DNA from 3 places in the Marinobacter sp. E2 genome. Region 3 is predicted to be linked to each of the others. Evidence: predicted binding sites of a transcription regulator. Region 3 holds the regulator's gene; each other region holds the start of a gene.
What was found. Region 3 encodes sigma-54, which starts transcription at its own class of promoters, with help from an activator protein. Its sites were predicted from a motif close to ANTGGCATNNANNTTGCTNT; they were not measured.
Positions count from the first base shown of each region.

Region 1: the regulator sigma-54 is predicted to act here: its motif matches at 8,873-8,892, upstream of flgA (flagellar basal body P-ring formation chaperone FlgA).
Region 2: the regulator sigma-54 is predicted to act here: its motif matches at 8,062-8,081, upstream of flgB (flagellar basal body rod protein FlgB).

Region 1 is NZ_CM146911.1:1,765,046-1,775,424, forward strand. It holds gene ligA (NAD-dependent DNA ligase LigA) at 1-35, shown strand, start outside; gene AC0J1C_RS08050 (hypothetical protein) at 169-2,910, shown strand; gene AC0J1C_RS08055 (CBS domain-containing protein) at 2,907-3,539, opposite strand; gene mnmC (bifunctional tRNA (5-methylaminomethyl-2-thiouridine)(34)-methyltransferase MnmC2/FAD-dependent 5-carboxymethylaminomethyl-2-thiouridine(34) oxidoreductase MnmC1) at 3,611-5,497, opposite strand; gene AC0J1C_RS08065 (peptidylprolyl isomerase) at 5,501-6,112, opposite strand; gene AC0J1C_RS08070 (pilus assembly protein PilB) at 6,323-7,054, shown strand; gene AC0J1C_RS08075 (flagella synthesis protein FlgN) at 7,074-7,544, opposite strand; gene flgM (flagellar biosynthesis anti-sigma factor FlgM) at 7,552-7,878, opposite strand; gene flgA (flagellar basal body P-ring formation chaperone FlgA) at 8,034-8,735, opposite strand; gene AC0J1C_RS08090 (chemotaxis protein CheV) at 8,920-9,849, shown strand; gene AC0J1C_RS08095 (CheR family methyltransferase) at 9,886-10,379, shown strand, end outside.
Region 2 is NZ_CM146911.1:1,678,052-1,688,430, forward strand. It holds gene AC0J1C_RS07660 (hypothetical protein) at 1-20, shown strand, start outside; gene AC0J1C_RS07665 (HD-GYP domain-containing protein) at 198-1,502, shown strand; gene AC0J1C_RS07670 (organic solvent ABC transporter permease) at 1,492-2,613, opposite strand; gene AC0J1C_RS07675 (ABC transporter ATP-binding protein) at 2,881-3,831, shown strand; gene AC0J1C_RS07680 (ABC transporter permease) at 3,828-4,601, shown strand; gene queF (NADPH-dependent 7-cyano-7-deazaguanine reductase QueF) at 4,616-5,434, shown strand; gene AC0J1C_RS07690 (adenylate/guanylate cyclase domain-containing protein) at 5,438-6,877, opposite strand; gene AC0J1C_RS07695 (Mpo1-like protein) at 6,879-7,190, opposite strand; gene AC0J1C_RS07700 (nitroreductase family protein) at 7,367-7,918, shown strand; gene flgB (flagellar basal body rod protein FlgB) at 8,147-8,545, shown strand; gene flgC (flagellar basal body rod protein FlgC) at 8,574-9,023, shown strand; gene AC0J1C_RS07715 (flagellar hook assembly protein FlgD) at 9,042-9,719, shown strand; gene AC0J1C_RS07720 (flagellar hook protein FlgE) at 9,747-10,379, shown strand, end outside.
Region 3 is NZ_CM146911.1:2,654,487-2,664,865, reverse strand. It holds gene rapZ (RNase adapter RapZ) at 1-308, opposite strand, end outside; gene ptsN (PTS IIA-like nitrogen regulatory protein PtsN) at 337-807, opposite strand; gene hpf (ribosome hibernation promoting factor) at 895-1,203, opposite strand; gene AC0J1C_RS12135 (RNA polymerase factor sigma-54) at 1,308-2,837, opposite strand; gene lptB (LPS export ABC transporter ATP-binding protein) at 2,988-3,713, opposite strand; gene lptA (lipopolysaccharide transport periplasmic protein LptA) at 3,725-4,258, opposite strand; gene lptC (LPS export ABC transporter periplasmic protein LptC) at 4,242-4,826, opposite strand; gene kdsC (3-deoxy-manno-octulosonate-8-phosphatase KdsC) at 4,823-5,407, opposite strand; gene AC0J1C_RS12110 (KpsF/GutQ family sugar-phosphate isomerase) at 5,407-6,228, opposite strand; gene AC0J1C_RS12105 (ATP-binding cassette domain-containing protein) at 6,613-7,425, shown strand; gene mlaE (lipid asymmetry maintenance ABC transporter permease subunit MlaE) at 7,422-8,204, shown strand; gene mlaD (outer membrane lipid asymmetry maintenance protein MlaD) at 8,239-8,688, shown strand; gene AC0J1C_RS12090 (MlaC/ttg2D family ABC transporter substrate-binding protein) at 8,722-9,375, shown strand; gene AC0J1C_RS12085 (STAS domain-containing protein) at 9,372-9,704, shown strand; gene AC0J1C_RS12080 (BolA family protein) at 9,810-10,052, shown strand; gene murA (UDP-N-acetylglucosamine 1-carboxyvinyltransferase) at 10,081-10,379, shown strand, end outside.

The DNA.
Region 1 (10,379 bases), 890 kb from region 3:
AACTGCTGGAGAAACACGGTTCCGGGGCAAGCTGACCGAATCTGAGAACTCGCGCAGATCCACTGCGGAGCAAATTGGCTACCATGGCGTTGTTCTGTAACGGTGTGTAAACCGCCCGGTTTCCGTGGGGCGGTCGCCGCCACAACAACAACGTAAACGGATTTCTTCATGGGCGCCGATCTTTCCCCTCGCATGTCTCCTGTTCACCGTATTGCCGTTGCTTTCCTCATCGTGGTGGGGCTGGCCGGATGTAAAACCGAGAAAGATCCCGACCAGCCCACCATCCTCGGCGTGCCGCCCACGTCTGCCTACCTCGGCGTCGAGTATTACTACAACTTTGGCGCCTATGGTGGCGAAGGCATTCTCGATTATTCGCTCACCAACGCCCCGTCCTGGCTGGCCCTGGAAGACACCAGTAACAAGGCCCGTCAGGGCATTATCATGCGAGGGGTTCCCGGGCTCACCGGGGGCAGCCGAGGAGAGGCGGATCTCGGCAAGACCACCGGGATCAACCTGGTGACCACCGATGGCTCCAGCTTCGGCACCCAGCCGTTCGACATTGATGTCAAACAGAATCTGGTGTCGCTTGAGGTGGAGGCGTTCAAGGAAGGCGAGAGTGGATCTGCCAGCGCCAGCAGCTCAAACCACTGCGCGCTCCCCGACCTGTCAAACAAAGGCGAGCACACCTTTACCATCAATCTCTACAACGATGACGGCTCGGTATCGGGCACTGAGGATGTCACCGCCACGACACGGCGAGTGTATTCCAAGGTGCTTCTGGACAAGCCTTCGGTTACCCGGGTGGCCATCGCCTTTGAGCTTCGCTCTGAATACGACGCCACCAACTGCGAACAGGGCTTCAACCCTCCGCACCAGAACTGTGACCACAGCGCGGCCAACCTGGGTGATGCCATTCCGGGCAAGGATATTGTCGGGTTGGGCAGCGGCAGCCTGCCGCCACGGGCGGAATCCGAGCAGCGGGAAATTGATTATGTTACCTATGAGCAGGATGAGAACGGCTTTTACACCCGGGGAGTGATAACGCTCGAGCCGGGTATTACTGAATGCTACATCCCGCTTGAGGTGATTGATGACGGTTTTCCGGAACAGGCGGAGTCCCTCGAACTGGCCCTGACTGAGGTGCGCTCCGGGCTGGCCGGCCTGGGCAGCTCCAACGAAGGCATCGATATCAACCTCTCGATTGAGGATAACGAGCCGTCGCTGGCCCTGGAAACCGTCAACGGTGGGGTACGGGATGCACTGAACGTGGGAGGTGTTCGTGAATACGTGGCCAGACTGAGTGGTGAACGGGACCGGACCATTTACGCCAAACTGACTGACACAGAAGACTCATCCGCGCGCCTGAACTCGGAATTCGTTATTGAGCGGCGGGAAGGTAGTAACTGGGTAGAAAACGATGAACTGGTGTTTCCGGAGGGGACCGACGAGGTGCCGTTCCGGATTCGCGTGCCTGAAGGCAGTTACTCGAACCCGGACTTTGTCGACCGGTTCATCCTGCTGGGTATCAACAACGATTACCAGGCCGGGCGGGAGGATTACGCCCGGGCCCAGTCCGAGAACCTGATTCGCATCAGCCTGAATCAGCTTACGTCGCCACTGGTGCTGAACAATGCCGACGGCTTTGTGGCCACCGATTTCGCCATGGGGCATAACGGCCGAAGTTTCGTGGCTGGGTACGATAGCCAGGACAATGACCGGGTGCAGGTACGGATCTACGATCAGCGCGGCAACCAGCTTCAGCAGGTTGTGGTATCGTCCGTCAGCGACAGCCTGGTAGAGCCGGCTGCGGTGATCAGTACGGTACGGCGAAAGGTCTCCGAGGGCGATACCAAAGTCGACCGCTTCGAATTCGTTGTGTCCTACAGCACCGACCAGCCGGTTGCCGGCACTAGCCAGCAGGGAGCCGCCGATGCGGTAACTTCGCTCTACTGGTACGACAGTGCCAGTAACGGTGGCGAATACGTCGAGACCTGGACAACACGTACCGGCACATCGGGAAATGACAACGTGCAATGGGCGGGCATCGATGAGGAGGGCGGTTATGTGGTGCTGGCGGGCGAAACCGATGGCACCTTTGATGGCCAGACCGCAGCTGGCGGTGTGGACAGTTTCCTCCAACGGATCGATACACAACTGGATGGTAATTCCCAGGTGCCGGTGGTGGCCTGGACCCGCCAGGCTGGCTCAGGTAATGACGACGAGGTGGCGGGTGGTAGTACGGAATCGGTTACCCCGTTGTTGTTTGGCTCCGCGTCCGGCTCTGTGGGTGGCGCTGCGGTAATTGGTGGCATTGATGCGTTTTTCTACAACACCCAGAGCGGGGGCGGCAATCTGAACGTGTACCAGGTGGGTTCAGATGCCGATGAACCGGTCTCAGATGGCCTGCTGTTTGGCAATCTGCTGTGGCTGACCGGCAGCAGCACCGGCCTCTACGGGGTCTCGAATCCTGACGAGGGCGACCCGGAACTGACCCGTGAACAGACCGACAGCGATGCCGGATTCCTGCTGGGTTACTCCACCATTGGCCAGGTGCGACAGGCGTTCTCGCTGAATGATGACAATGACACTGCAAAGGAGGAACTGCTGGCACTGGCCGGATTCGATGGTGATCTCGTTGTTGCGGGGAACTCAGACGGCGATTTTGCCAGCGAGGCAGCCACCTCTGGCCAGAACCAGGCCATCATCGCGCGTCTGCCAGTAGCCACGGATACCAACACCAGCAGTGCTGCTTTCCGAAACTGGCGTTATCAGCTGGCGGCGGATAATTCCGGATTCCTGGCCGTGCAAACCTATCGGGATGATGAAATCGTAACGCTGGCCCGGCTGGGCAGTGATTGGCGATTGCTGGTGTTCAGCCCGGAAGGGCAGTTGCTGACGCCCTTGCCCTAAACGGTGCCTTCGTGGCGGCCGGCGTTGGCGTAGAGGCGAAGGTAGTCTGTGCTGGTCACGATACCAGAGGCGGCACCCCGCTCATCGACCACCAGTGCGGCGTTCAACTGATGGGCCAGCATCAGCCTGGCCAGTTGGTGGGCGTCTGTTTCCGGGGAAGCGGTGAGAAAAGCCGGCAGCTCGATATGAACAAAGGTCTGGCTCATGGCATCGGCATGGTTTTCGTGCAGCCAGGCCAGGAGCCAACGCAGGTCGATCAGGCCCGCGACATTGTCGTCAGCGGTGATGACCAGATGGTGCACCTGATGTTCATCCATGACCGACAAGGCCTCGGCGATGGTTGCCGTTGCTGGCAGGCGGTAAAGAGCAGGTGAGGCAATCTCCGACACTGGCAGATACGGCCGCTGTTCCCGGCGCTCTCCGGCGGCTGCGGCGCCGTACTCCTGAAGCGCCCGGTAGCGTCCCGCATTGGCTGCTGCCTGGAACTCGGCGTCGGTGGCTTCACTTCGGCCAGGGTTAATGGCATGGGTTTCCGTCAGCTCGGTCACGTCATCGACGCGCCTGGCCCGAAAGGCTTCCGGAAGCCGGGTTCCGACCGGTCGGCCCGGTTCGCTGACGAATATGGACATGGACTTTCTCCGTGAACAGGTTTCTATAGCCGGTTATCGGCCATCGCAGCACATTCTCCAGTAGAACTTTATTACGAGTTTGCCATATCAGACTGGTAAAGGCGTCCGGTTTCCAGTCGCCGCACCAGATTGGCGGGCAAACAGCCAGGTTGCCCGGTCAGTTGGTCCGCCAGATATTCGGCAAGGAGAGGGGCGTAGGTGAGGCCTTTGCTGCCAAGGCCGGTAAACAGGTACAGCCCATCCCGCACGTGACCGGCAACCGGCTGGTAATCATGCGTCGTGCATCGGAAGGCCACCCGGTCGTCCGCAAGGTTGTCGTCCCGGCTAGGTCCGGTCTGCTTTGCCTGCCCGGAACCTCCCTCCGTAAAAGCGCCGGGGAGCATGGCTTTCAGCTCCTGGATATTCTCGGCGCGGCTTTCCAGGGTGGGGGTCGGGTTGTCGTCGTGAAGGTCAAACGTCGCCCCGGTCAGTACTCTGTTGTCCAGTGCCGGATTCAGATAGCGACTGCCGCAAATGACTGCCCTGGGCGGGGTCAGCGCGGTGGCCGGAAGGCCGGTGACCTGACCACGGATGGATTTGAGTCGAGCGGTGCCCGCCAGAGGTAACAGGCCCCCACTGGCAGCCCCTCCGCAAACCACCACGCGCCGGCTGTAAACGGGCCGGGCATTCTTGATCTCGATACGCCAGCCCTCTGCCTCAGGGACCAGTTTTTCCACTGGCGAGTGCCAAAAGCAGGTTACGCCCCTCTGTTCGGCCAGTGCACGACACAACCGCGCCGGCTCCAACCAGCCACTGTCCGGGAACCATAACCCACCAGTATCCACGGGAACCCCTGTCAGCTCCGAGGCCCGTTCCCGGGTTACGCCGTTAAGTACATCACCGGGATAGCCGTTGCGCTCCAGGAAACGGTGCTGACGATCCGCCTCCTGGTTGTTGTGGGCCAGTTGGAGGAGGCCGGTCGGGTACCAGCCCTCGTTACTGAAGGGGCGATAAAAGCGTTGAGAAAAGGTGAGGGCGCTCAGCGCCAGCTCGGTCTGATCGTTGTAATCCACGCCCAGTTTCACATAGAGCGCTCCCTGAGCGTTGCCCGAGGCGCCGGCGCCGGGCCCCTCCTCATCTACGAGCGTGACCGGTATTCCCCTCGCCGCCAGGTTCGCAGCCAGTGTGCAACCGGCAATGCCTGCGCCAATGATGGCCACAGGGCTCAGATCGGGTGCTTGCTCCGGGTCGACGGTCGGCAGACAGCCTTTGAGCATCTCCCGCTTGCGGCCAAAGCCCGGAACTTTCTGCATTTCAAACCCGGCCTCTGACAGTGCGCGTCGAACTCGTCCCACCGAGGTAAAGGTGGCCAGGGAGGTGCCGGGCTTGCTGTGTGCGCGGATGTCGGCAACGGTGGTCTCGAGCCACATATCGGGATTTCGGGCCGGCGCGAAGCCGTCGAGGAACCATGCATCGGCCTTGAAATCCAGTGCCTGCCAGGCGTCTCTGATGTCACCGAAAAACAGCGTCAGCCGTACCCGGCCACCGTCCAGAACCAGCCGATGGGTGCCACGAACCAGGGGCGGGTAGTTGGCCAGTAATGCGTCGGCCAGGCTCGCCAGTTCCGGCCAGAGCGCCAAAGCTTTCGCGAGATCGGTTCTGGTCAGGGGGAATCGTTCCACGGAGACAAAATGCAGCGATGCCTCGTGGTCAGGCCGAGACCTTTGCCAGGCCTGCCACGCGGCCAGGAAGTTGAGGCCGGTGCCGAAGCCGCTTTCGGCAATCACAAAGGTGCCCCCGGCAGGCACCGTGGCGAAGCGCCCGGGCAGATCGTTGTGGCCAAGAAACACGTGACGAGTCTCTTCCAGGCCGTTGTCACGGCTGAAATAGACATCGCCGAAGCGCACAGACTCCGGCACACCGTCGCGCCAGATCAGTTCGGCCGGCTCAATGGCCGGAGGTTTGAACAATGATTCCACGGGTTACTTGGCGGCTTCGATCACCGTGGCTTTCTCAATCCGCACCGGCTCAACCGGTACGTCGGCCATGCCCTGTTTACGGGTCGTCTGCTTGCGGGCAATGGCGTCGACAACGCCCATGCCTTCGGTCACCTTGCCAAATACAGCGTAGCCGGCACCACGCACGCCGGCGTTGAGAAAGCCGTTGTCGGCCACGTTGATGAAGAATTGCGATGTGGCCGAATCCGGGGCGCTGGTGCGAGCCATGGCAATGGTTCCGCGAAGGTTGGGCAGCGTCGGGCTGGCTTCGTTGCGAACGGGGTCGCGGGTTGATTTTCTGGACAGGGTCTCGGTGAAGCCGCCGCCCTGGATCATAAAGCCGGGAATCACGCGGTGGAATACCGTGCCGTCGTAGAAACCGTCACGTACGTACTGCAGGAAGTTGGCCACGGTCTCGGGTGCAACATCGGGCCGAAGCTGCAGTTCAATGGCGCCCTCGCTGGTGACCATCCGGACCTTGGGCAGTGATTCGTTGCTGGTTGAGCTCTGCTGCGCCAGGGCCGGCGAGGCCGCAAATGCGGTTAACAGCACGAACAGTGAAATCATGCATTGCAGGAGTTTGACCGGATTTGTCATTGTCAGCTGCTCTCTCGTCAGGTGGCAGTTGGTTTTGGCCCGCAGTAGGGCAGTAAAGTTTGCTCTCTGGCGCCAGAGTTTATCAGAAGCCGGTGGAAAAACAGCGACTGGATCAACGCAGATTGCCGGACAATCGACTAACCTTCTTGACGACTCAGGATACTGTTTGCCGAGCCGGGCAGTACGGCTTTCGACATAAGGAGAAGGTGGGTGAATATCCGTCAGGGATTTGAGGAAAAGTCGCGTCTTGGTCGGTTGCTCGTCAACCGCGGCTATCTGTCAGAGAGCCAGCTCGACCGGGGCCTGATTCTCCAGCGGGAAACCGGTCAGCGCCTGGGCGAGGTGCTGATTCAGGCTGGCTGGATCAGCGAGAAGGAGCTGCATCGGGTCCTCAAACATCAGTCCAGATACCGAAACGCCGCGGCGCTGGTGACCATGGTGGCCCTGCCGTTCCAGCCTCTGGTCAGCTTTGCCTCCAGCAACACCGCGTCTTCCCAGGCAACGGCCGAGGCAGGTCAACTCTATGAGAAGGGTGGCCTTTCACCGCTTTCCGAGGCAGAGCTGGCGTCTGTTGCCGGTCAGGGCGATTCGGCACTGTTTGAACGTATTGCGACGGTGTCGGCCATGGCCGCTCAGCCGGAAGACCCGGAGAGCAGACCGGACGCGATCGAGGGGCTGAAGCTCGCCGCTAATGTGTTTGTGCCCGTTCTGAATTTTCTGGAATCGGATCTGACGGTGTCTGGTGTGCACTATCGAGAGGGGGAGCCACGCTTTCGAGTCCGGGAAGATGGCGGCGTTGTCCTTGCGCTGCCTGAGCGAATCGAGCAGATACGCATGGACAACATTCGGGTTGCCGGTGGCCGCGGCGCGTCCATGGGGAACGTGAGCATTCACGACATCCGTTTTCACCCGGATTCGAGGATGACCCTCTACACGCGCTAGCGCCCAGCCAGCGCAGGGCTCAGGCGCTGGCGAGCACGGTGGAGCTTGAAACCGAAGTCTGCTCGCCCCTGGCACCGTAAAGTTTCTGCTGGCCCGTGGCGCCGCGGAAAATGTCTGTCAGGCGTGAAAGCCGCTTTTGCAGGTGGCTGATAACCCGACCGTTGGTCTGGTTCAGCGCCTGGCAGGTTTTCAGCTTGCGGTCGGCCTGTTGCCAGAGCTCCGTCACCTCAATCAGCCCTGCACTGCGAATGAACCGGGAAGGCTCACCGTTGTCAGGTCGATAGCCCATCTGGACCAGAGTGCGGATTTTCTGTTTCGCTCGTTCGCGGATAGCACCCAGCAGGCGGTTCTTTTCCTGCGTCAGGGCTTCCAGTTGGCGGAGATCGGACTTACCAAGGAGGGTCTTTTCCTTACCCAGGAGATCGGCCAGTTCGTCGAGCTGGCTGATATCCTGGGCGAGGAGGGTTTTCAGGTCATCAATTGCGGCCATGATTTACTCATCCGAAAATGCTTTCATCCATCTCAAGCATTTTCTGGGCCAGCTTCTCCGCATCGACCTTATAGGTGCCGTTTTCCAGGGCGGTGCGGATCTGTTCGATGCGATCGTCGTCCATTTCCGGGTAATCGCCCAGCTTCTGTTCCAGCTGTTTCAGGTTCTTGGCCTGGTTGCTCAGGCTGACGCTGTCGCCCCGGGCGCCCTGCGCCTGGGATTTCGCCTGTTCCGGCGCTGCGGGCTGGGTATTCTGGTTGCCCGCGCTCTTGTCGGCCGTGGTTCTCTGGGTGTTGACCTGGCCGGGGCCAATTCCATTAAAGTCAACTGACATATTCGTACCTGCTTGCCTGGTGAGCCCTTGTTTACAGGGCATTAACTCGAGTTTGTATCTGCATATCGGCTGTGGCGCCGAATTCTTTAACCCTTTTTTGACAGATTTTACGGGGCAGAGCCTTGCCGCCTCGGCAATCGCTTGCCGGTGCCGGATTACATGGGAATCTCGACCTGGCCCGGGCCCACCACATTGGCTTTGATGGTGCGGGAAGACCTCAGGTTTTCAACCAGGACCTGCTCGCCGATGCTGGCACTGGCCAGTGCCTTGCCTCGGGAGCGCACGGAGAAGTTGCCGCTTCGGGCAGTGATAATAACATGGTCACCCCGGGCAACGGCATCCGGAGCCGAGAGAATGTCCGGGGTAATCAGCGAGCCGGCATTGACCGAGCGCCGGACCTCCATGCCGACCGCCTGGCCAGGGTCGGTGATGACACCACGCCGGGAGGCATTTACCTCTACAGAATGGCTCAGCAGAAGCGCCTCGGTGATGCGCTCGCCTCGGGTCAGCGGGCGGGCTGCCACCAGAGCCGGCCCCTTTATGGAGAGTGATGCAGTCACGAACATCCGCCAGGGACGTTCGCCTTCACAGGAGACCAGCAGCGAGGGGCTGGTTGTTTTCCAGGGATCTCCACTGAACTGCACCTCCAGTGGCGAGACGCACTCGGCCAGCGCCAGCCGGCTGTCAATGGCGCCGGGCTCGAAGGTCACTTTATAACCCTGGCTGGCCTGTTCTGTCGCAAAGTCCTGGAGGAATGCCACCGCCGCCTTCCGGATCTGCTTGGCCGTGGTTTCGGCAAGCAGCGGTCCACTCGCGATGGACATTACCAGGATCAGGGCCAAATTGGTGATGCGCATACGTATCAGTTTGTCCTATGCTGTTGGTATCAGTGTGGATCTGCCGAATGCATTAATGATTCGGGACGTTCAGCCGTTAACCGGGCTGATCGACAGTGGCGCGACAGATTTCCGTCTTTCCACGCTTACACGAGTAACCAGCAAGATACATGCCGCCAGTAATCGGCAAGCCAGGAGAAACCAAATGGCAGGGGTATTGGACAGTGTTAACCAGCGTACGCAACTGGTAGGGCAGAACCGTCTTGAGCTGCTTCTTTTCCGGCTTCGGGGGCGCCAGATTTACGGCATCAATGTCTTCAAGGTGAAAGAAGTGCTTCAGTGCCCCCGGCTGTCCTCCATCCCCAACAGCCGTCAGGTGGTTCGGGGAGTCGCGCACATACGCGGCGAAACCATTCCGATCATCGATCTGAGCATGGCCATCCGGCTGCCGGGCATTCCGCAGGAAGAGCTTGCCAGCAGCTTTGTGATCATTACCGAGTACAACCGCAAGACCCAGGGCTTCCTGGTGACCGGTGTCGATCGGATCATGAACATGAACTGGGAAGAGATTCTCCCGCCCCCGAAGGGCGCCGGTAAGGATGTTTACCTTACCGCTGTCACCAGGATTGATGATAAGCTGGTCGAAATCATAGATGTAGAGAAGATTCTTGCAGAAGTTTCTCCGCTTGGAGAGGACGTTACCGAAGCGGTGCTGAGCAAGAGTGCCGAGCGGGTTCCCGGGCATCTGCCTGTGCTTGTCGTTGATGACTCCGCAGTGGCTCGCCGCCAGATCGAGCGATGCCTCACGGCCATCGGTATGGAGGTGGTCACCAAGAACGACGGCAAACAGGCCTACGAGTACCTCAAGGAGATCACGGCGGACGGCTCCCGGGTCAAAGATCATTTCTCCTTGATCATCTCTGACGTTGAAATGCCGGAGATGGACGGTTACACGCTGGTCACCAAGGTAAAAAGTGATCCCGCGATGGGAGACATATTCGTAATGCTCCACACCTCGCTCAGCGGCGTGTTCAATCAGGCCATGGTCAAGAAAGTCGGGGCAGACGACTTCATGGCGAAGTTCAGTCCGGACGAACTCGCAGAGCGGGTGATGGAAATCATCGACCAGGGTTGATGGGCCGCCGATCGATTCATTCAGAACAGAGACCCAATGAAAGCGGATATAACCCCACAGGAATATGAAGCCTTCAAGTCGTTCCTGCAGGATGCCTGTGGCATTTTGCTGGGAGACAATAAACAGTATCTGGTGAAAAGCCGGCTGCGCCGGATCCTGGAGGAAAACAGTCTCAATTCTCTGGGTGAGCTGCTCGAGCGACTGCGCCGACCCGGGCGGGGCAGTCTGCGCGAGGTGGTTATCGACGCCATGACCACCAATGAAACCCTCTGGTTCCGGGATAGCCATCCATTCCGTATTCTGCAGGAGAAACTGCTCCCCGAGTTTGCGGAAAGCAAGGGCAGCCAGCCGCTCCGGATCTGGTCGGCCGCCTGTTCCACGGGTCAGGAGCCTTATTCCATCGCGATGATCGTGGAAGAATTTCGCCGCCTCCGGCCGGGTAAACTGCGGGACGTGAAAATCACCGCAACGGATATCTCCAAGAGCGTCCTCGAGGTTGCCCGCAAGGGCGAATACGAGATGATCGCCAT
Region 2 (10,379 bases), 980 kb from region 3:
CCGTATGTGACGCAGAGTGACACTTTCTGACGTTCCAGTGTGACCGCCATCACATTGCTACACTTTGTTGCCTCCTGAATATTAGCGTTACCTTTTGTGGCCTTTGGGTTACTCCGCGATACGAATTTGTAATTGTGTCTTCCGGACGCTGGGTCAGAATGGTAGCCATCGAAACGTTTTTATTGTGAGGTGGTCCCGTGGGTGTCCAACAAAAGAAAGTGGCAGTGCATGATCTGGAAGTGGGCATGTTCGTGTCCGATCTGGACAGGCCGTGGCACCAGACGCCTTTCCCGATCCAGGGTTTTCACATCCGCTCCCAGGACGATATCCGTGCGCTCGTGTCCCACTGCAAGTGGGTGATGATCGACGTTGCCGAGATTCGTGAATCGCGGTCTGTGAAGGGCAACAGCAAACCGGTATTTGGTCGTGCGGCTGCCAGGCGCGGAGGGCGCGAGCAACTGCAGTTGCCGCCCCTGAGCATTCGGGAGCCAGTGACCTACGAGACGGTTACCACGCTCAAGAAAGAAATGAAGACGTCCAAACGTCTCCTGGATGACGTGGAAGACGCCCTGGGGCAGCTGTTCGACACCCTGCGGTCCGAGGGTGTGCCCGATTTGCGGCCGATCGCAACCATCACCAGCAAGATGGTGAGCAGCGTCATCCGGCAACCAGACGCGCTGCTGTGGCTCAGTCGCACCCGGGCCCATGACAGCTATCTTTACCGGCATGCCCTCAATACCGCCGTATGGGCGTTGGTGTGCGGGCGTCACCTTGGTCTGAACGAGGGGCTGCTGAACCATCTGGGCCTTGGCTGTCTGCTGTCCCAGGTGGGAAAAACCAGCTTGCCGGCAGACATGCTTGCCCGGGAAGGACAGTTGAGCGCCGAGGAGTATACAACCTACCGGGGTTACATCGACCGGGGGGTTGCCATGCTGCAGGACAGCGGGCTGTCACGTGCCGTGCTGAGTGTGGTTCAGTGTCATCGGGAGCGTCATAACGGCTCGGGTTTCCCCGAGGGTATCCGGGGTGACCGGATTCCTTTGCTGGCCAAGGTGGCCGGTATTTCCGAATTCTTCGAGTCGCTGATTGCCCCCCGCAAGCACTCCGAGCCGCTTACCCCCGCCAAGGCGGTGACTCTGCTGTATGAGATGCGCAATATTGAGTTTCAGGAAGACCTGGTGGAAAACTTTATCCAGGCGATTGGCATCTACCCGACGGGCAGTCTGGTCGAGCTGACGGACGGCCAGCGCGGTATCGTGGTTTCGCACTCTCCGGAACGCCGGCTCTGGCCCCGCGTGATGGTGATGACAGACGCCGAGGCGCGGCCCCTGAAAACCGCGAAGATCATTGATCTGGCCCGCTACAATGAGGATCGCGATGCAGCCGAAGCGGTCCAGATCCGTGAATGTCTGCCCCATGGCACCGAAGGAATGGACCCGTCCATGTACGACGTCACCGGCGTTGAATCTCGCTGGAGCCTCGGGCGACTGATTAACGGATAAGCACTCGCAGCTGTTTGCGGACCCATCGATAGGTGTGCTCCGGGCGGAAGCTCAGCAGGAGTTCTGATTCTCCGCCCGCAGGACCCGCCACAAAATACTCCACCTCGCCGCCTTGCCAGTCTGTTGCATGTATCTGAACATCCTGGGGGCGTGTGCTGATGGCCTCCAGCTCGGCAAGAGCCAGGTCACCACCGATCTTCCGTATGGCCACGGACTGGATGGCGGTGTTGCCCGCTGGAATGCTGGCAACTTCCTCGTCCAGATAGTATCGGTTCGCCACTGCGGTAGTGATCGCTTTCAGTTCCCGGGAGAGGTAGGTTTTCACGGTTTCGTTGTCTATTTCCGTCACTGTGCGCACGGACTCCAGGATCCGGGTCCGGAGAGCAGCGAGATCCTCGCTGTAGACCACATCCGGATCGATGGCGTTTTCATCCAGCGGCCGTGACGGCGCGTTGTCAATTTCTTCGAGGGTTGGCGGGGGCTGACAGAGCGGATCGTCTTCCGGGTAGAAGCAGATCTGGGCCAGCAGCTGATTGGCCGGGGACACGTTCGATCCCTCGGCGGTAAACTCCGCTTCACTGACGTTGAAGTCTATGGGCGAGCTCAGGCCCGGCAGGGCCGCGTTGAGCTGCCTGATCACCCGCTCGCGGATTTCGATACCCTCGCCCTCGCCGATGTTCTCGGTCCAGTTCAGGGCGATCAGTAACCGGGAGAGGTTATTCAGCGGGACGTTCTGCAACAACTGCTGCTCCCGCAGGGTGTGGGTGCTCAACCCTTCGCTGTCGACCAGGGGTGCCTGCAGTGCTGTGCGCACGTCCGGAAAAAATTCGAGGAAGGTGACGTATTGGCCGGCGGGTACTCCCTGCGCCAACGACAGATCGCCTACGCGGAATTCAACGGTTTCGCCGGGGTAGTAGCGGAACTCGCCGCGGTCTGTGGTGGTGCCGGACTGGCTCGCCGTCTGGTAGCCCAGGCCACTGACGCCATTGAAATTCAGCCGGCCGGCGAGGGTGTCATCGCCCGCGGAGCCGCCGCTGTCGTCAAAACAGCCAGACAATACCAGGGTGCCTATCAGGGTGAAGGCCAGTTGGAAGCGGTGAACGGATCTCATGGTGTGTCGTACATTCCCTCGTTTCAGCACGCCTGCACCGGGTTGCGGCGTCTTTTGTAAGTTGTTGTAACCGCATTATAGGGACGGGTATTGCCTCATATCGGGATTCCTGTCGCAGTTTCCATGATTGATTCACGGGCGGGCAGAGCCCGAAGCCCCGGCTCCAGCCCCTTGAAATTGCGGGGACAGTCACAATTAATAGCATTCTAAATTCCGGCAGAGCGCCAGGCCGACTGGCCTCTGCCCACCGCAGGATCGGAATCGTCTATGACCAATGCACTGGAAATTGAGGGCCTGACCAAGGCCTATGGCGATGGCTTCCAGGCCCTGAAAGGGATTGATCTGAACGTCGCCGAGGGCGACTTTTTTGCGCTGCTAGGCCCCAACGGCGCGGGTAAATCCACCACCCTGGGTATCGTCTGTTCGCTGGTGAACAAAACCGGGGGCAAGGTTCGGGTGTTCGGCAAGGACATTGATACCCATCTTTCCGACGCCAAGCTGAACCTCGGTGTGGTGCCGCAGGAGTTCAACTTCAACCAGTTCGAGAAGGTGTTCGATATTGTGACCACCCAAGCGGGCTACTACGGTATTCCGCTCAAGCAGGCATCGGTCTCGGCGGAGAAATACCTGAAGAAGCTGGGCCTGTGGGAGAAGCGAGACACCCCGGCGCGAATGTTGTCCGGTGGCATGAAGCGCCGCCTGATGATTGCCCGCGCCCTGGTGCACGAACCCAGGCTGCTGATCCTTGACGAACCCACCGCCGGTGTTGATATCGAGTTGCGCCGGTCGATGTGGACCTTCCTGGAGGAGATCAACCGCCAGGGCACCACCATTATCCTGACCACGCACTACCTTGAGGAGGCGGAAGCGCTTTGCCGCAATATCGCCATCATCGACCACGGTCGTATCCTCAAGCACACCAGCAAACGGGCGCTGCTGCAGCAGCTTAGCCTGGAGACCTTTGTGCTCGATACCGAGGAGCCGCTGGATTCCGCTCCGGAATTGTCCGGATTTGCCACCCGCCTGGACGACGAGGGCGCGCTGGAAGTAGACGTGGAGAAAGGGCAGGGCTTGAACCAGGTGTTCGTGCAGCTCGAGCAACTGGGCATCAAGGTGGTGAGCATGCGCACCAAGGCCAACCGGCTGGAGGAGCTCTTTATCCGCATGGTGGAGGAGAACGCGGCAGAGAGTCGCAAGGCCATGGAGGGCGCCGCATGAGCCCCCAGGCCATACTGACTGCCTTCAGCACGATCGTGGTTCGCGAAATTCGCCGGTTTACCCGCATCTGGGCCCAGACCCTGTTGCCGCCGGCGGTGACCATGACACTCTACTTCATTATCTTCGGTAACCTGATCGGTTCGCGCATCGGTGAGATGGGCGGGTTCGACTATATGGCGTTTATCGTGCCCGGGCTGATCATGATGGCGGTGATCACCAATTCCTACTCGAACGTGGTGTCTTCGTTCTTTTCGATGAAGTTCCAGCGCAGTATCGAGGAATTATTGGTGTCGCCAGTGCCCAACTGGGTGATCCTGGCGGGCTATGTGACTGGCGGCATGGCGCGCGGGCTCGGTATTGGCCTGATCGTGACCCTGCTGTCCCTGGCATTCACGCGGTTATCCATTCACAGCGTTCCGATGATGGTGCTGACGGTGTTCCTCACCTCGGCGTTGTTTTCTCTTGGCGGTTTCATCAACGCGATGCTGGCCACCAAGTTCGATGATATCTCCATCGTGCCGACCTTTGTGCTTACGCCGCTGACCTACCTCGGTGGCGTGTTCTACAGCATCGATATGCTGCCGGCGTTCTGGCAGGGTGTTTCCATGGCGAACCCGATCCTGTACATGGTCAACGGGTTCCGTTACGGCATCCTTGGTGTCTCGGACGTCAATCCCTTCGTATCTCTTGGTATGATTCTGGTGTTCATTGCCATCCTGGCCTTCATTTCCCTGAAAATGCTGGCGCGTGGCAAGGGTATTCGCCACTGACCTCAGGACCTTCTATGGCACTTAACGACGCACCGCTTGGCAAGACAAGCGACTATCCAGACAGTTACGACCCGGGCCTGCTGTTTCCCGTTGCCAGGGAAGAAAACCGTCGGCGACTGGGGCTTGAGGACGGTCGCTGGCCCTGGTTTGGCGAGGATCTCTGGCAGGCCTGGGAAGTGTCCTGGCTTCGCCCCGGTGGCGTGCCCGAGGTAGCTTGGGCAGAGCTGGTGTTCCCGGCTGCATCCCCGGCCATTATCGAATCCAAATCTCTGAAGCTGTACCTGAACTCCCTCAACCAGGCGGTTTATTCCAGCCGGGAGCAGGTGGCCGAGGTGATTGCGCAGGATCTTTCCAGTGCCTGTGGCGGGTCGGTGCAGGTGCGCCTGCACAGCGTTGATGAGTCCGGGGAGGCCATTGGCCGCCCGGCGGGGTTCGAGCTGATTGATGACGAGCCGGTGACCGAGCCGGTCTACGAGTACTCGCCTGATTCGCTGTCTGCTGGCGGTGCCGTCGTTACCGAGCAACTGTGCTCGCATCTGCTGAAAAGCAACTGCCCGGTGACCGGCCAACCGGACTGGGCCACCTTGCTGGTCAGCTATACCGGGCCGCGGATCGACCGGGCGGGCCTGCTGCGTTATGTGGTCAGTTTCCGTCAGAAGCAGGATTTCCACGAACACTGCGTGGAGACCGTGTTCACGGATATCATGGCCCGCTGCCGGCCGGAATCGCTGACGGTGTGCGCCCGTTATACCCGGCGCGGGGGGCTGGATATCAATCCCTGGCGCAGTACCGAAACGGGGCAGGATGCCGGACCACGACTGATCCGGCAGTAAGGGTCAGGAAAGGTCTTCCTCGCGCCGCAGCCGGTCTGCGGCGTCTTCCAGTGCCGAGAGGATGCACTGGCGTTCTTTCTCGGTCACCTTGTCGGAATCCAGGTACATCGCAAAGCCACTGTGCTCGTGCTCCAGGAAACTCCGGTGGGGACCCATGTCGCGCCGGAAGTCGACCACCTCATAGATAGGTACCGGCTTGCCGAAGCCCTTCACGGTGATTTCGCCCTTGTCCCGGCACATGATCTTGTCCTTGATCAGGGAGAAGGTCTCGTAGGAAACAAGTATTTCGCCCGGCTGGGCCAGTGACTCCAGGCGGCTGGCGAGGTTCACTTCCTTGCCGATAATGGTGTAGTCCATGCGGTTTTCGGCGCCGAAGTTGCCAACGGTGGTGTAGCCGGTGCTGATGCCCATGCGGATTTCCAGGGGCGTCTTGATGCCCTGGCTGCGCCATTTCTGGCGCATGATCTTCATGTGCTTGCGCATTTCAATGGCCATGGATACGCAGGCAAAGGCGTCTTCCCGCTGCCCACGGCTGGTGGGGTCACCGAAGAACACCATGATGGAATCGCCGACGAACTTGTCGATGGTGCCGCCGTATTTGAGGGCTACTTCGGACATTTCGTTGAAGTAGTGGTTCAGCAGCTCGGTAAGCGCCTCTGGCTCCATCTCTTCCGAGAGCTCGGTAAAGCCCTTGATGTCCGAGAAGAACACAGCGAGCTTCTTGCGCTGGGTTTCCAGGCGCACATCGCGCTCACCGGTGAAAATGGACTGCCAGACCTGGGGAGACAGGTACTTGGACAGCTTGTGGGACAGGGCGATGGATTGCTCCCGCTGGTTCTGGATCTGGGTTTTCGCCAGCATCAGGGCCCGTGCCTGCTGATGCGAATAGTAGGCGGTAACGCAGATGTACAGGCCGGTGGACAGGATCGAGACGATGCTGGTCAGCAGCGGAGAGTGGGGGCCTGGGGCCGGGCCAAGAATGGCCACGGATACTGCAATGGCGGCGATCATGAACATGGTGCCCAGGAACCATTGCCGTATGCCGCCCACGATCAGGCAACTGAACATGAGCATCAATGCAACGGCCAGGGAGGGTATGACAATCAGGCCGATGCACCCGATAAAACCGCCACCGATGACGCAATCCACAATCAGCATTTTCTGCCGGATGCGTGGTGAGTTGCGCAGAAACGTGCGCCGGGTCAGAGCGTGGGCAATGTGAGGCCAGGTCAGGGCGCCGGCGACCAGCCAGAGCAGCCAGAAATCGAAGGCATTCTGCAGTACCCCCGTGACGATGATCGCCGCCGTGGACGTGTACGCGAGAATCCGGCCGTTGTAATCGGGCATAGGCGGAATGGCCACCGGGTTCCCGGCGCCTTCAATGGCCATGGCCCTGCCAGCGGAGCTGCTGGCGCTGCGCAAATCCGGCGGCGCGCTCATCATCTCAGAAACGAATCCTGCCGATCAGCATGTCACGGAACATGACCCAGTCGCCCATGAGACTGTACAGTGGGTATTTGAACGTCGCGGGACGGTTTTTCTCGAATTTGAAGTGGCCTATCCAGGCAAATCCGTACCCGATAACCGGCAACGCCAGAAGCCAGAGGAACTTGCCCGAGGTCAGCGCCCAGGCACCCACGATCAGGACAAGCAGACTGCCGGCAAAATGCAGGCGACGGCAGATGGCATCGCTGTGTTCTTCAAGGTAGTACGGGTAGAATTCGGAAAAGCTGTTGAAGGTTTGTTCGTTGCTCATTGCGTTGCCACTCTTCGTTGTAAGACAGTCGCTGCGAGTCAGCTTTATTGTTAGTTATTGGCGAGTGTTTGGCGTTCTCGACTACGACTAAAGATTAACAGCATTACGTACGGGCCACAATTCACCGGCATGGGATGGCTGCGTGCGTTCTTTCATTCTCCTGACAGCGAGCCGTTATGACATCCGTTACTGATTTCCTGCTGAACCGTTCCTCCCAGCCCAGGCTGGAGGCGCCCGCTCCGGATGCCGCTACCCTGGAGCAGGCCTTTGCCTGTGCCGCCAGGGCTCCGGACCACGCCCTCCTGCGTCCCTGGCGGTATCTGGTGATACAGGGTGATGGCCTGGAGAAGCTGGGTCAGCTGTTTGCTGCCACCTGTGCCAATAACAGTGACGAAAAAGAGATCGACAAGCTGCGCCGGGCGCCGCTGCGGGCCCCGATGATCATTGTCGGCGTTGCCTCCCCGGTGGTTCACCCGAAGGTGCCGGAAATCGAGCAGGTGATGTCTGCCGCGGTGGGCATGAGTTTTGTCCAGCTGGCGCTCCAGGAAGCCGGGTTCGGCGTTATGTGGCGTACCGGTTCCGTAGCCTACAACGCTGCCGTACGGGAGGGGCTGGGCCTCGAGGAGCACGAGCAGATCGTCGGCTTTCTCTACACTGGCCGGGTGGCCCAGGCCAAACCCGCCGTCCCGCGCCCGGAGGTGGCCGAGTTCGTTCGCCAATGGCCGTAGCCTGATCCCCGAAACTTCCCCCTTGTTCCGGGGGAAGTTCCTTGCCGCTTTTTCGCGGCCCTCATTATGCCCAGGTTTGCCGACCGGCACGATACCCGCCCGCAAACACCGCTCCTCCCGCTAATTTCAACCGCTTTTCCAATTCTGGCATTCGCCTTGCTTTGATCCTGTCATGAAACGCAGGCGGCAATGTTGAGTCGCACTGCCCGCGCAGTATCTGGAGGCAACATGGCAATTTCGTTCGACAACGCTCTGGGCATTCATCAGCACGCCGTGGAGGCCCGTGTGAAGCGGGCCGAGGTGCTGGCAAACAACCTGGCAAACGCTGACACCCCGGGCTTCAAGGCCAGGGACGTTGATTTCCAGGCGATGATGCAGAAGGCCCAGGAGTCCATGAGCGGGTTAAACATGAGCAAAACCCATGAGGCGCATATGGATACCTCCACCCCGGGTGCCGACGGCGAACTGCTGTACCGCGTGCCGCACCAGCCGTCAGTGGACGGCAATACCGTGGACGCGCAGCAGGAGCAGACCCGGTTCATGCGCAATGCGATGGATTTTCAGGCCAGCTTCCAGTTTCTGAACAGCAAGTTCAGCGGCCTTACCAAGGCTCTTAAGGGCGAGTAAGCCACAGGATTAGCGAAGGAGATTTCTCATGTCACTGGGCAGCATTTTTGATATCGCCGGTTCCGGCATGACCGCGCAATCACTGCGGCTGAACACCACCGCATCCAACATTGCCAACGCCGAGACGGCCAGCTCGAGTACCGATACCACCTATCGGGCGCGCAAGCCGGTGTTTGCGGCTATCCAGCAGTCGATGATGAACCCGGGCCAGGGCAACTTCCCGATGTCGGCCGATCAGGGCGCCGGGGCGGGTGTGCGTGTGGACGGCATTGTCGAGAGCCAGGAAGAGCTGCAGATGCGCTACGAGCCCCACCATCCGGCCGCCAACGAGGACGGTTACGTGTTCTACCCGAACGTGAACGTGGTGGAGGAAATGGCGGACATGATGTCGTCGTCCCGGAGCTTCCAGATGAACGTGGATGTGATGAATACCGCCAAGTCCATGATGCAACGCATTCTGACGCTTGGTCAGCAGTAATTCGGTGAGGAGCAAATCATGACTGCAGTGAATGCAACAGACGCGTCGGATGTTCTGAGCCAGTACCGGGCGCAGCAGAAACAGATGGGCAGCGGTACCAGTGAACTGGGCCGTAACGAGTTCATGGAACTCATGCTGGCGCAGTTGAAGAACCAGAATCCCCTGGAGCCCCAGGACAACGGCGAGTTCATCTCCCAGCTGGCACAGTTCAGCTCTCTGGAGGAGATGCAGAATCTCTCCGGAACGGTTGAGGATGTGGTGGGTCAGTTCCGCTCCACACAGGCACTCCAGGCCTCTGCCATGGTGGGCAAGTCGGTTCTGGCACCCTCCCAGTTCGGCATCCTGGGCGCCGAAGGTGAGATTACCGGCACCATCGAGGTACCGGCGTCCACCGGAGGTCTTCGCCTGTCGATTGAAGGCAAGAACGGCGAGCGGGTGCGGCAGATCGATATGGGCAGCAGCCAGGCGGGCGTGGTGTCGTTCCGCTGGGATGGCCAGGACGGTAACGGCAATCCTTTGCCGCCTGGACCTTACCGGATTGTGGCCGAGGCCTCCTATCCCGATGGCCCGCAGCAACTGGGTACCATGGTGAGCGCCAACGTTGACAGCGTATCGCTTGGGCAGGGCGGTTCCATCACCCTGAATCTTGCAGGCATGGGCTCGATTGCCCTGTCTGATGTGAAACAAATTAACTGAGTCCGGTGAAACACCAGGGGGTTAACCATGGCATTTAACACAGGTTTGAGTGGCCTTCGCGCGGCATCGGTGGATCTGGACGTCACCGGCAACAATATTGCCAACGCCAGCACCGTGGGCTTCAAGGGCAGCAAGGCCCAGTTTGGCGATCTCTACGCCAGCGGCTTCCTGAGCGCCGGCACCAACCCGATCGGCGACGGCGTTCGGGTGCAGGATGTGAAGCAGTCTTTCGGTCAGGGCAACATCAGCTTTACCGACAACGGCCTGGACATGGCCATCAGCGGCGACGGGTTCTTTATCCTGAATAACGGCGGTGAGATCCGCTATTCCCGGGCCGGCCAGTTCTCGATTGATAAAGACGGTTATGTGATTAATAACCAGAATATGCGGGTGCAGGGGTATACCGCCGATGAGGACGGGAATCTCTCGGGGATTCGCGGTGACCTGCAGATCGAGACGGATAACCTGGCGCCAAGGCGGACAACGAACCTGGATTCGGACCTGAACCTGGATTCCCGCCAGAGCGTTCTTGAAACCCGTGTTCGGGACATCGGTCCACTGGCCTTCAGCGCCATCTCTGGCGAGACCTTTGATGTTCAATATACGGATGGCACTCCGAACTTTCCGGTTGATCTGACCGCAACCTCCACCGCGAGGGAA
Region 3 (10,379 bases):
TGGAAGCGCTGCAGCAGGGACTGTTCGTCGGCGTCCAGAAATATGATTTCCACGGTAACGCCGGTACCCTGAAGGCTGCGGTAGATGTCCTCGAAATTCGCCAGTTCTCCCGACAGGTTGCGGGCGTCTATGCTCACCGCCATCTTGCCCAGCCGGCCCGGACTGGCCTGGCCTGCCGCCTCCCGGGTAAGCGGAAACAGTAGACCGATGGGAAGGTTGTCGATGCAGTAGAAGCCAAGGTCCTCAAGCACATGAAGTGCCGTACTCTTGCCCGAGCCGGATCTGCCACTGACGATGATCAGCTTCATGCCCAAACGTCCTCTGCTGTGGTAGCTCTCATCCGCCTGTAACGGTCATGCGTTCGTATAGCGTCCGGGCATCCTGGCACTGCCGGAGTCGGTCACAGAACGACCGCTCATTGAACTTTTCGGCCAGTTGGCTGAGCAGTTCCAGGTGCTCGCTGGTGGCCTCCTTGGGCACAATCAGCGCAAAAATCAGGTCGACCGGCTGGTTATCAATGGCGTCGAAGTCGACGCTTTCCTCCAGGGTCATCAGCACGCCCACCACGTGATCCAGGCCTTCAAGCCGACAGTGCGGGATGGCAATACCCTGGCCAATGCCGGTGCTGCCCAGGCGCTCACGTGCAATCAGATTGTTGAAAATCTGGGTTTCGCTGAGCGTGTTGTCCTGCTGGTTTATCTGCTCGGCAATAAACTCCAGGGCCCGTTTCTTGCTGGAGGCCGCAACCCGGCAAAGGGTCAGCTCCGGCGCAAGAATGTTGTCTATGGTCAGGGATGTGTCGCTCATGGATCGACTGGGTTTCCGTTAAAAAAAAGGCTGCGACACGTCGTTCGTGTCGCAGCTCGTTTGTGTGACTTACACGATAACGGCCGGTTAACGAGAGCCGTTTCCGTGCATCCGGTCTACATTCTTTTCCTTGTGCTTGAGGATCTGGCGGTCCAGCTTGTCGATCAGGGCATCAATGGCCGCGTACATGTCCTCGTTTTCCGCCTTTGCGTGAATCTCACCACCAACCACGTGCAGCGTGGCTTCCGCGATCTGGCGTACCTTTTCCACTTCCAGGGTCACCTGGCAGTTGCTGATGTGGTCAAAGTGACGCTCGAGCTTCTCGAACTTCTCTGAAACGTAATCCTTGAGTGCGGGAGTCAGTTCTACGTGATGGCCTGAAATATTGAGTTGCATAGGCGTCTCCTGTTGTCATCGTGCCGGCTCCGGAGAGCCGGTCTGTGTGCTGGCGCCCTCGGCGCCGGCGAATACCGTGTTGCGTGCCGCTCCCATTAAGGGGATCAGACCAGCCGCTTGCGCTCGTTGGAAGGCGGAATGTGCATCGCCTCCCGGTATTTGGCAACGGTGCGTCGCGCAACCTTGATTCCCTGTTCTCCTAGCATGGCTGCAATTTTACTGTCGCTCAACGGCTTTTTGGGCGTCTCCGCAGCAATCAATTTCTTGATCATGGCCCGGATTGCCGTTGAGGAGCATTCTCCGCCCTCGTCGGTGCTTACGTGGCTGGAGAAGAAATACTTCAGTTCGAAAATGCCCCGTGGGGTGTGCATGTACTTCTGGGTGGTGACCCGCGAGATCGTGGATTCGTGCATCTCCACCGCCTGGGCAATGTCCGAGAGTATCAGAGGCTTCATGGCCTCCTCCCCGTGGTCCAGGAACCCCTGCTGGTGCTCGACAATGCGCGTGGCCACCTTCAGCAGTGTTTCGTTCCGGCTTTGCAGGCTCTTGATAAACCACTTCGCCTCCTGCAGCTGGTCCCGCAGATAGGTGTTGTCGGCGCTGCTGTCTGCACGCCTTATAAGTGAAGCATAGCTCGCATTTACCCGAATGCGCGGGGCAATTTCCGGATTCAGTTCCACCCGCCAGCGGCCGTTGTGCTTGCGCACAATCACGTCCGGAATCACGTAGTCCGGCTCGGCGCGGTCAATGACATCGCCCGGGCGCGGGTTCAAACCGGTAATCAGGGCCAGCACTTCCCGCAGCTGGTCTTCCTTCAGTCGGCTGCGTCGCAGCAGCTGGGCGTAATCACGATTGCCCAGCAGATTGATGTAGTGCGTGATCACCAGCCGGGCCTGTGCCAGCCATGGGGTTTCCGGCGGTAACTGGTTGAGCTGGATGAGCAGGCACTCCTGAAGGTCCCGGGCGAAGACGCCTGGTGGGTCGAAGTGCTGCAGGCGGTGCAGCACCGCTTCCACTTCATCCAGTTCAAGGGGGTCTTCCTCAGCCTCATCCAGCAGGCCGGCGTGAATGTCTTCCAGGGAGCTGGTCAGGTAGCCGCGTTCATCTACCGCATCCATCAGGGCGTGAGCAATGGCCTGGTCCCGCTCGCTCATGGGCGTGAGGTTCAGTTGCCATTCCAGGTGATCCTGCAGGGTTTCGGTCGGTGAGTTGCGGGTCTCGAAGTCGTGGTCGTTTTCGTCGTCGTTACGGGCCGCCGGCGCAGGCGCGGACTGGTAAATGTCGTCCCAGGCGGTGTCTACCGGCAGATCATCGGGGATGTTGTCGGGGATGTCGTTTTCCGACGCCCAGTCCGGGCCGTTCTCGCTTTCGTCCCAGTCGGTCTGGGTTTCGGTCGGGGATTCGGCGGTGTGTTCGGAGGATTCGGATTCGCCCGATTCCGGGCCCTCGGAGGAGGCGTCAGGGTGGTCATCGTCCTCGGAGGTTTCCAGCATCGGGTTGGATTCCAGCGCCTGCTGGATTTCCTGCTGAAGGTCCAGGGTGGAAAGCTGTAGGAGCCGGATCGCCTGTTGCAGCTGGGGCGTCATGGTCAGGCTCTGACCCAGCTTTAACTGTAAAGAGGCTTTCATAACCATGGTTCAGGATCCGTCACTCATCAGCGCTTCGTGCCTTAGCCAGTAAAAAAGTCGTTATATGCCGGTCACTTGCCTTGGGTTATATTTACCCTAGCAAGTTCTTTGCCGAGTTTACTTGCTGCAGGTCATCAAAACAATCCGCACTTCGTATCACAGCCTGAATTCGTCGCCCAGATACACTTCCTTAACCTGTTGATTGGCCAGGATGGCATCGGCGTTGCCGGAGGCAATAATGTGGCCGCCGGAAACGATATAGGCATTCTCGCAGATATCGAGGGTCTCACGCACGTTGTGGTCGGTGATCAGAACCCCGATGCCCTTGTCACGCAGGTGGCGAATGATGTGCTTGATGTCGCTGACCGAAATCGGATCGACGCCCGCGAAGGGTTCGTCCAGCAGAATGAACGCTGGCTCCATGGCCAGAGCCCGGGCTATTTCGACCCGGCGCCGTTCGCCACCCGACAGCGCCATGCCGACGCTGTCGCGGATGTGGGTGATGTGAAATTCTTCCAGCAGCTCCTCCAGTTTCTGCTCCCGCTCGGCGCGGCCCATGCCCCGGCGGGTTTCCAGGATGGCCATGATGTTGTCGCGAACCGACAGCTTGCGGAACACCGAGGCTTCCTGGGGCAGATAGCCAATGCCCTTGCGGGCGCGACCGTGCATCGGCAGGGGCGTGATGTCGCGGCTGTCGATGGTGATGCGGCCCCGGTCGGCCGGAACCAGCCCGACGATCATGTAGAAGCAGGTGGTTTTTCCCGCTCCGTTAGGGCCGAGGAGTCCGACAATTTCCCCACTGCGGATTTCCAGGGAAACGTCAATGACCACCTTCTTCTGCTTGTAGCTTTTTGCCAGGTTGCTGGCTCTCAGAACTGCCATCGGAATCCTGTTTACTCAGTGCGGCTGTCGGTACTGCGTGGCTGTATGACCATTTCGACCCGGCCCGGTCCGGAACCAGTGTCAGTGCCACCTTCGGCAGTGACCACGCGGTCCTGGGTATCGTAATGAATGATGTTGCCCCGGAACAGGTTGCCATTCTGTTCAATGATGGCCTCCCGTTCAAAGGTGATGCGCTGGTCGGTCGCAGACCAGGTGATGTTCAGGGCCCGTGCGTCGGTCTCGCCCTTGCCGTCGCGGGCTGGCTGGCGGTACCTGGCCGGTTCGCCGGAGGCTTCGATCCGGCTGAGCCCGTTGGCATCCCGGTACAGAACCACCCGCTCGGCATCGAGTCGGGTCTGGCCCTGTTCCAGCTCGACATCGCCGGTGTAGGTTGCGATGCCCTTGGCATCGTCCAGGCGCGCGTTATCGGCCGTTACCTTGATCGGCGTGTCGGAGTTGAGGTCGAAGGCGGCAGCGGGGGCCATGATCGCCAGTGATACCAGCGCGGCCGCCAGGCGCCGACGTACATTAGTTTCCGGTGTCATAATATCCTTCCACCTGGGAGTTCAGTTCCAGAATGCGCTCGTCTATCCATGCCTTCATGCCAACGGCGGTGGTGATGCCGGTGACATCCCGGATCTCCACTGGCGCGTCGGTGAACACCACGCCTTCGTTATTATCGAGGGTCAGGGTCCGGGTTGTCAGTGTGGTGTCCCGCCCACTTACGCTGCGCAGCACCTGCACGTTGCCGGTGAGATGCACCAGTTCCTGGTTCTGTATCAGCCGGCCCCGATCCGCTTCCACAATCCAGGGCTGGGTGTCGGCATCGCCGTAGAGTTCCGCGCGCGGCGAATCCATGGTCGCCAGGTTGTTTTCTTCAAACTGCTCTATCCGCGGGCTGGCAAACCGGATCTCGAGGTTCCCGGTTTCATCAAACGACCGGTAGTTGCCGTTGACCACAAAGCCGTCGGGCTCGGCATCGCCCCGCAACGCGGCCGCTTCCTGGTCGACAACCGGCGCTTCGTCACTGCGCCAGAGCAGGAAAATTGCCGCCACAACCGTGCCGCCCAACGCCAGCATTCTCAGCCAGGGCCGATCGGCAAACCCGTTCATGGCTGCGGCTCCAGATAGGGTTCCAGTGCGGCGTCGAGCTTGCCCTGGGCGGCCAGGATGAGATCGCAGGCTTCGCGTACGGCCCCGGCACCGCCGTTGGTCCGGGTACAGTAATCAGCATGCTGTTTCACCAGCCAGTAGCCGTTGGGCACCGTAAGACCGAGGCCGGCGAACCTCAGCGCCGGCAGGTCCGGCAGGTCGTCGCCCATATAGGCGATGGCGTCGGGGGTGATGTGCATGGTGCTCACCAGCTCCTGCAGCGCCACTTTCTTGTCTTCACGGCCCTGCATCAGGTGCCGGATGCCGAGGTCGCGCATCCGCTTTTCCGTCAGTGGTGACTGGCGGCCAGTGATGACTGCCACGGTGATGCCCGCGCCCATCAGCTGTTTCAGGCCCAGCCCATCAAGAATGTTGAACGCCTTGAGTTCGTCGCCGGCGGCACTGAAATACAGCCGCCCATCGCTCATGATGCCATCGACGTCCAGGGCAATCAGCCGGATCCTGCGGGCTTTCTCCAGCAGGTCCTCGGGCCATTCGGGCATCATCGGGTGGGATATCGGGGCTCTGGTGCTGCCGGCCATCAGATCACACCCGCTCGCAACAGGTCGTGCATATTGATTGCTCCCACGAGGGCGCCGCCTGCATCGAGCACGGGCAGGGCATTGATCTTCATCTCTTCCATGATGTTCAGGGCTTCTGCCGCCAGGTGGTCGGCCTCGATGGTTTTGCCGTGCCGGGTCATAACCTCGCGGATGGGGGTATTGTGAATATCCACCGAGCGATCAAGCGTCCGACGCAGGTCGCCGTCCGTAAATATCCCGGTAAGCTTGCCCTGATCGTCCACCACGGTGGTCATGCCGAGGCCCTTGCGGGAGATTTCCAGAAGGGCGCCGCTGAGAGGCGTGCTCTCATTGACCACCGGAATGCGATCGCCGGAGTGCATGATGTCGGAGACTTTCAGCAAAAGCCTTCGGCCCAGGCTGCCGCCGGGGTGCGAGAAAGCAAAGTCCTCGGCACTGAAACCGCGGGCCTCGAGCAGGGCCACGGCCAGCGCATCGCCCATGACCAGAGTCGCGGTGGTGGATGAAGTGGGCGCCAGGCCCAGCGGGCAGGCTTCCACCGCCACGCTCACATCGAGGTTGGCCACTGCCTCCCGGGCGAGGGTCGAATTGGCGTTGCCGGTCATGCTGATCAGCGGCGCACCCATGCGTTTGATCAGTGGCAGGATGGTAACCACCTCGCTGGTGTTGCCGCTGTTGGAGATCGCAATGACCACATCCTGGGGAGTGATCATGCCCATGTCGCCATGGCTGGCTTCGCCCGGATGCACAAAAAATGAGGGCGTGCCCGTGCTGGCCAGGGTGGCGGCGATCTTGTTGCCAACGTGGCCGGACTTGCCCATGCCGGTAACCACAACCCGGCCCTTGCAGGCCATGATAACTTCGCAGGCACGGTCGAACTGTTCGCCAATGCGGCCTTCGAGTGCGTCGATGGCGTCCCGCTCAATGCGGATGGCACGCAGGGCGGAGGTACGAAAGTCGGTTGCAGTCTGGTCGGTCATCGGGCTTGGGGCCTGGCTGTCGCGTCTCTGGAAAATGCCGCTGAAAAGTGACATCGAAAATTGTTCCCGGAGTATATCATTTTCAACGGCTAACGATGCCCGGTGATCGAAAGATCAGTCAAACTGATCATGGCGGTCAGTGGATTTCGGGTAGTATTTCCCCACCATGGATTGAGCTTGCAGGCTCCTTGGCATAATGTAGCCACACTTCGAAAGGTAAGGACTATGGATTCGCCGGCTTACATTACACTCAAGGATGTCGTTTTTTCCCGTTCCGGACGCCGTATTTTCGATGGGATAACGCTGAGCATTCCCCGTGGCCGCATCACCGCCATCATGGGCCCCAGTGGTACCGGTAAAACCACGCTGCTGCGCCTGATTGGCGGGCAACTCAAGCCGGATTCCGGCCAGGTGGTGGTGGACGGGCACGAGGTGCCCCGGCTCAAGCGCAAGGCACTCTATACCCTGCGTGAGAACATGGGCATGCTGTTCCAGAGTGGGGCCCTGTTCACGGATCTTTCTGTGTTCGAGAACGTGGCCTTTCCGCTGCGAGTTCACACCCGGCTGCCGGAAGACATGATTCGTGACATAGTCCTGATGAAGCTCGAGGCGGTTGGCCTGCGCGGAGCTCGTCATCTGATGCCCTCGGAACTGTCCGGCGGGATGACCCGCCGGGTCGCGCTCGCCCGCAGTATCGCCCTGGACCCGGAACTGATCATGTACGACGAGCCTTTCGCCGGCCAGGATCCCATTGCCATGGGTGTGCTGGTGAAGCTGATTCGCGATCTGAACAGCTCCATGGGTCTCACCAGTGTGCTGGTGTCCCACGATGTGCCCGAATCCCTGAGCATCTGCCACTACGCCTGCATCATCTCCGACGGCAAGGTGATCGGTGAGGGAACGCCCGAGCAGTTGCGGGAACACCCTTCTGAACAGGTCCAGCAGTTCCTCCAGGGGCAGCCGGACGGGCCCGTCCCCTTCCATTATCCCGCCGATGATGCGGGCCGGGACTTCGGTCTCTCCGGGGGTGGTGTGTGATCGACAGAGTTGCCGCCCTTGGTCGCCTCGGGCTGAATATTGTCGCCTCCTTCGGTCGGTCTGGCCGTTTCCTTATGGGCGTCCTCGGAGGTGTGCCCAAGCCCGCCACCGGGTTCCCGTTGCTGGTACGTCAGCTTTACGCCGTGGGGGTGTTGTCCCTCGCCATTATCGTGGTGTCCGGGCTGTTCATCGGCATGGTGCTGGGGCTGCAGGGCTACACCATTCTCAGTGACTATGGCTCAGAGTCTGCCATTGGCCAGATGATTGCCCTCACTCTGGTCCGGGAACTGGGCCCGGTGGTGACCGCGCTGCTGTTTGCCGGAAGGGCTGGTTCCGCGTTGACCGCCGAGATTGGGCTGATGAAAGCCACCGAACAATTGTCCAGTATGGAAATGATGGGTGTGGATCCGTTGCGTCGGGTAATTGCACCGCGCCTGTGGGCCGGATTTATTGCCATGCCGGTGCTGGCCGTCATCTTTTCGATGGTTGGCATCTGGGGCGGCATGCTCGTGGGTGTCGACTGGCTGGGCGTGTTCGAGGGGTCCTTCTGGGGCAACATGCAGTCCTCGGTCGATTTCGTGGACGATGTCCTCAATGGCGTAATCAAGAGCATCGTTTTCGGCTTTGTGTGTGCCTGGATTGCGGTGTATCAGGGGTATGATTGTGTTCCGACCTCTGCAGGCATCAGTTCAGCGACTACCAAGACCGTGGTGTACTCCTCGCTGGCTGTTCTGGGGCTGGATTTTGTTTTGACCGCCGTGATGTTTGGCGATTTCTGAAACCATCGATAACGGGATTTCAACGGAGCCGGAAATGGCACAGAGAACCACTGAAATCATTGTTGGCCTGTTCATGATTGCAGGCTGTGCGGCGCTGCTGTTCCTGGCGTTACAGGTAAGTGGGCTGTCACCCAAGTCTGCCGGTGACACCTATACCATTTACGCCAACTTCAACGACACCGGCGGCCTGACGCCGCGCGGCAGGGTGTCCATGGCGGGTGTCACGGTGGGCACCATCGAGTCCATCGCCCTCGACAAGGATACCTTTCAGGCCCGGGTGACCATGTCCATCGATTCGAACGTGGATAACATTCCCGCCGACAGTTCCGCAGTTATACGTACATCCGGCCTGCTGGGGGAGCAGTACATTGATATCTCCATTGGCGCGGATATGGAGTCTCTCAAAGAGGGCGACACCTTCTACTCAACCCAGTCGGCCATGAACCTTGAGCGGCTGATCAGTAACTTCGCATCGGGTCGTTGATACCGGCCGGAAAAGACTACACAGGAGATCGGGATGTTTGTTTTCAGAATCCACACGCTGCTGGGCCTGGTGTTGGCCCTGTTCCTGGCATCGGCCGCCCACGCCGGCGAAGCCGAAGACCTGCGCGAATATGTGGATACCAACACCCAGAGTCTGGTGGACAAGCTCAATCGTGAGCGCGGTCTGTACGAAAAGGATCCGGAAGCCTTTTACCGGAAAATGGACGAGGCGCTGTCGGATTTTGTTGATTTCCGGCGGATTGCCGCCCGGGTGATGGGCCGGTACGCGCGGCAGACGACTCCCGAGCAGCGCGACGAGTTCGTGGTCAAGTTCAAGCGCAGCCTGTTTGACAGTTACGCCCAGGCGCTTGTCAGCGCCGAGGAATTCGAGATCAACGTGCAGGATGCCACCATCAACCCTCAGGACAGCGGCCGGGCCTCCGTGCAGATGGAAGTGGTCACCGCGTCGGGTAACCGCTACCCGGTGACCTATTCCATGTACAAGACCGACAGCGGCCAGTGGATGATGGAGAACGTGATCGTTGAGGGCGTGAACATTGGTCTGGCCTTCCGCGACCGTTTCAGTCAGGAAATGGAAGAGAACCGCGGCAGGATCCAGGCGGTGATCGACGGCTGGAGCGACGCTGTCCAGTCCCTCAACCTGGAGCAGGAAGTGGACAAATCATGAGCCAGTCCGCGCCGCTGGCCCGGCTGTCAGACGGTGTTCTGGTGGTCTCGGGCTATGTGGACTTCGACAGCGTTGTCGCCCTGCGCAGGCAGGGTGAAGCGCTCATTGCCAGTTGCTCCCGGGCGCTGACGATAGACCTGGAGGCTCTGGAAAACGCCCACAGCGTCGTTCTGTCGCTACTGCTGTGTTGGCGCCGGCTGGCGGCAGGGCGGAATATCGAGCTGTCTTTCCGTGGTGTCAGCGACAGGCTGGCGTCACTGGCCGCCCTCAGTAATCTGGAAGATGAGTTGCCCGGTTTTGCACCGGGATCCGAGATCCCCACTCACTGAAAGCTCAGGGTTTCGACGCCCCGCATTACTGCATGGTAAAGCTGACCCGGGCGCCGTAATTGGTTACAATCTCGCCCCTGATTTCCAAACACCCGAGGTTTTTCTATGGATGCCAACCAAGTCACCGAGCTGGTCAAGGAATCCTTTCCTGACTGCGACGTGCAGGTACAGGTTGACGGTACCCATTATCTGGTTGTTGTTGTGGGCGATGTGTTTGAAGGGCTATCCACCATCAAGCGCCAGCAGCTGATCAACAAGGCGCTGTTCCAGCAGGTAATGGATGGCACAATCCACGCACTTCACCCGCGCGCCTTCACGCCGGCCGAATGGGCAGATCGCCAGGGCTGAAACGCCCGAACAAGACAGGATATTCATTGTGGACAAACTTCTGATCAGGGGCCGCAAGCCCCTGGATGGTGAAATCCGGATTTCCGGTGCCAAGAACGCCGCGCTGCCAATCCTGGCAGCAACCCTGCTCGCGGACGAGCCGGTGACCGTCGGTAACCTGCCGCACCTGAACGACATCACCACCATGATCGAGCTGCTCGGCCGCATGGGCGTGGAGCTGATGATTGATGAGAAAATGAGCGTGGAGATCCACGCCAACACCATCAAGCATTTCCACGCGCCCTACGAGCTGGTGAAAACCATGCGCGCCTCCATTCTGGTGCTGGG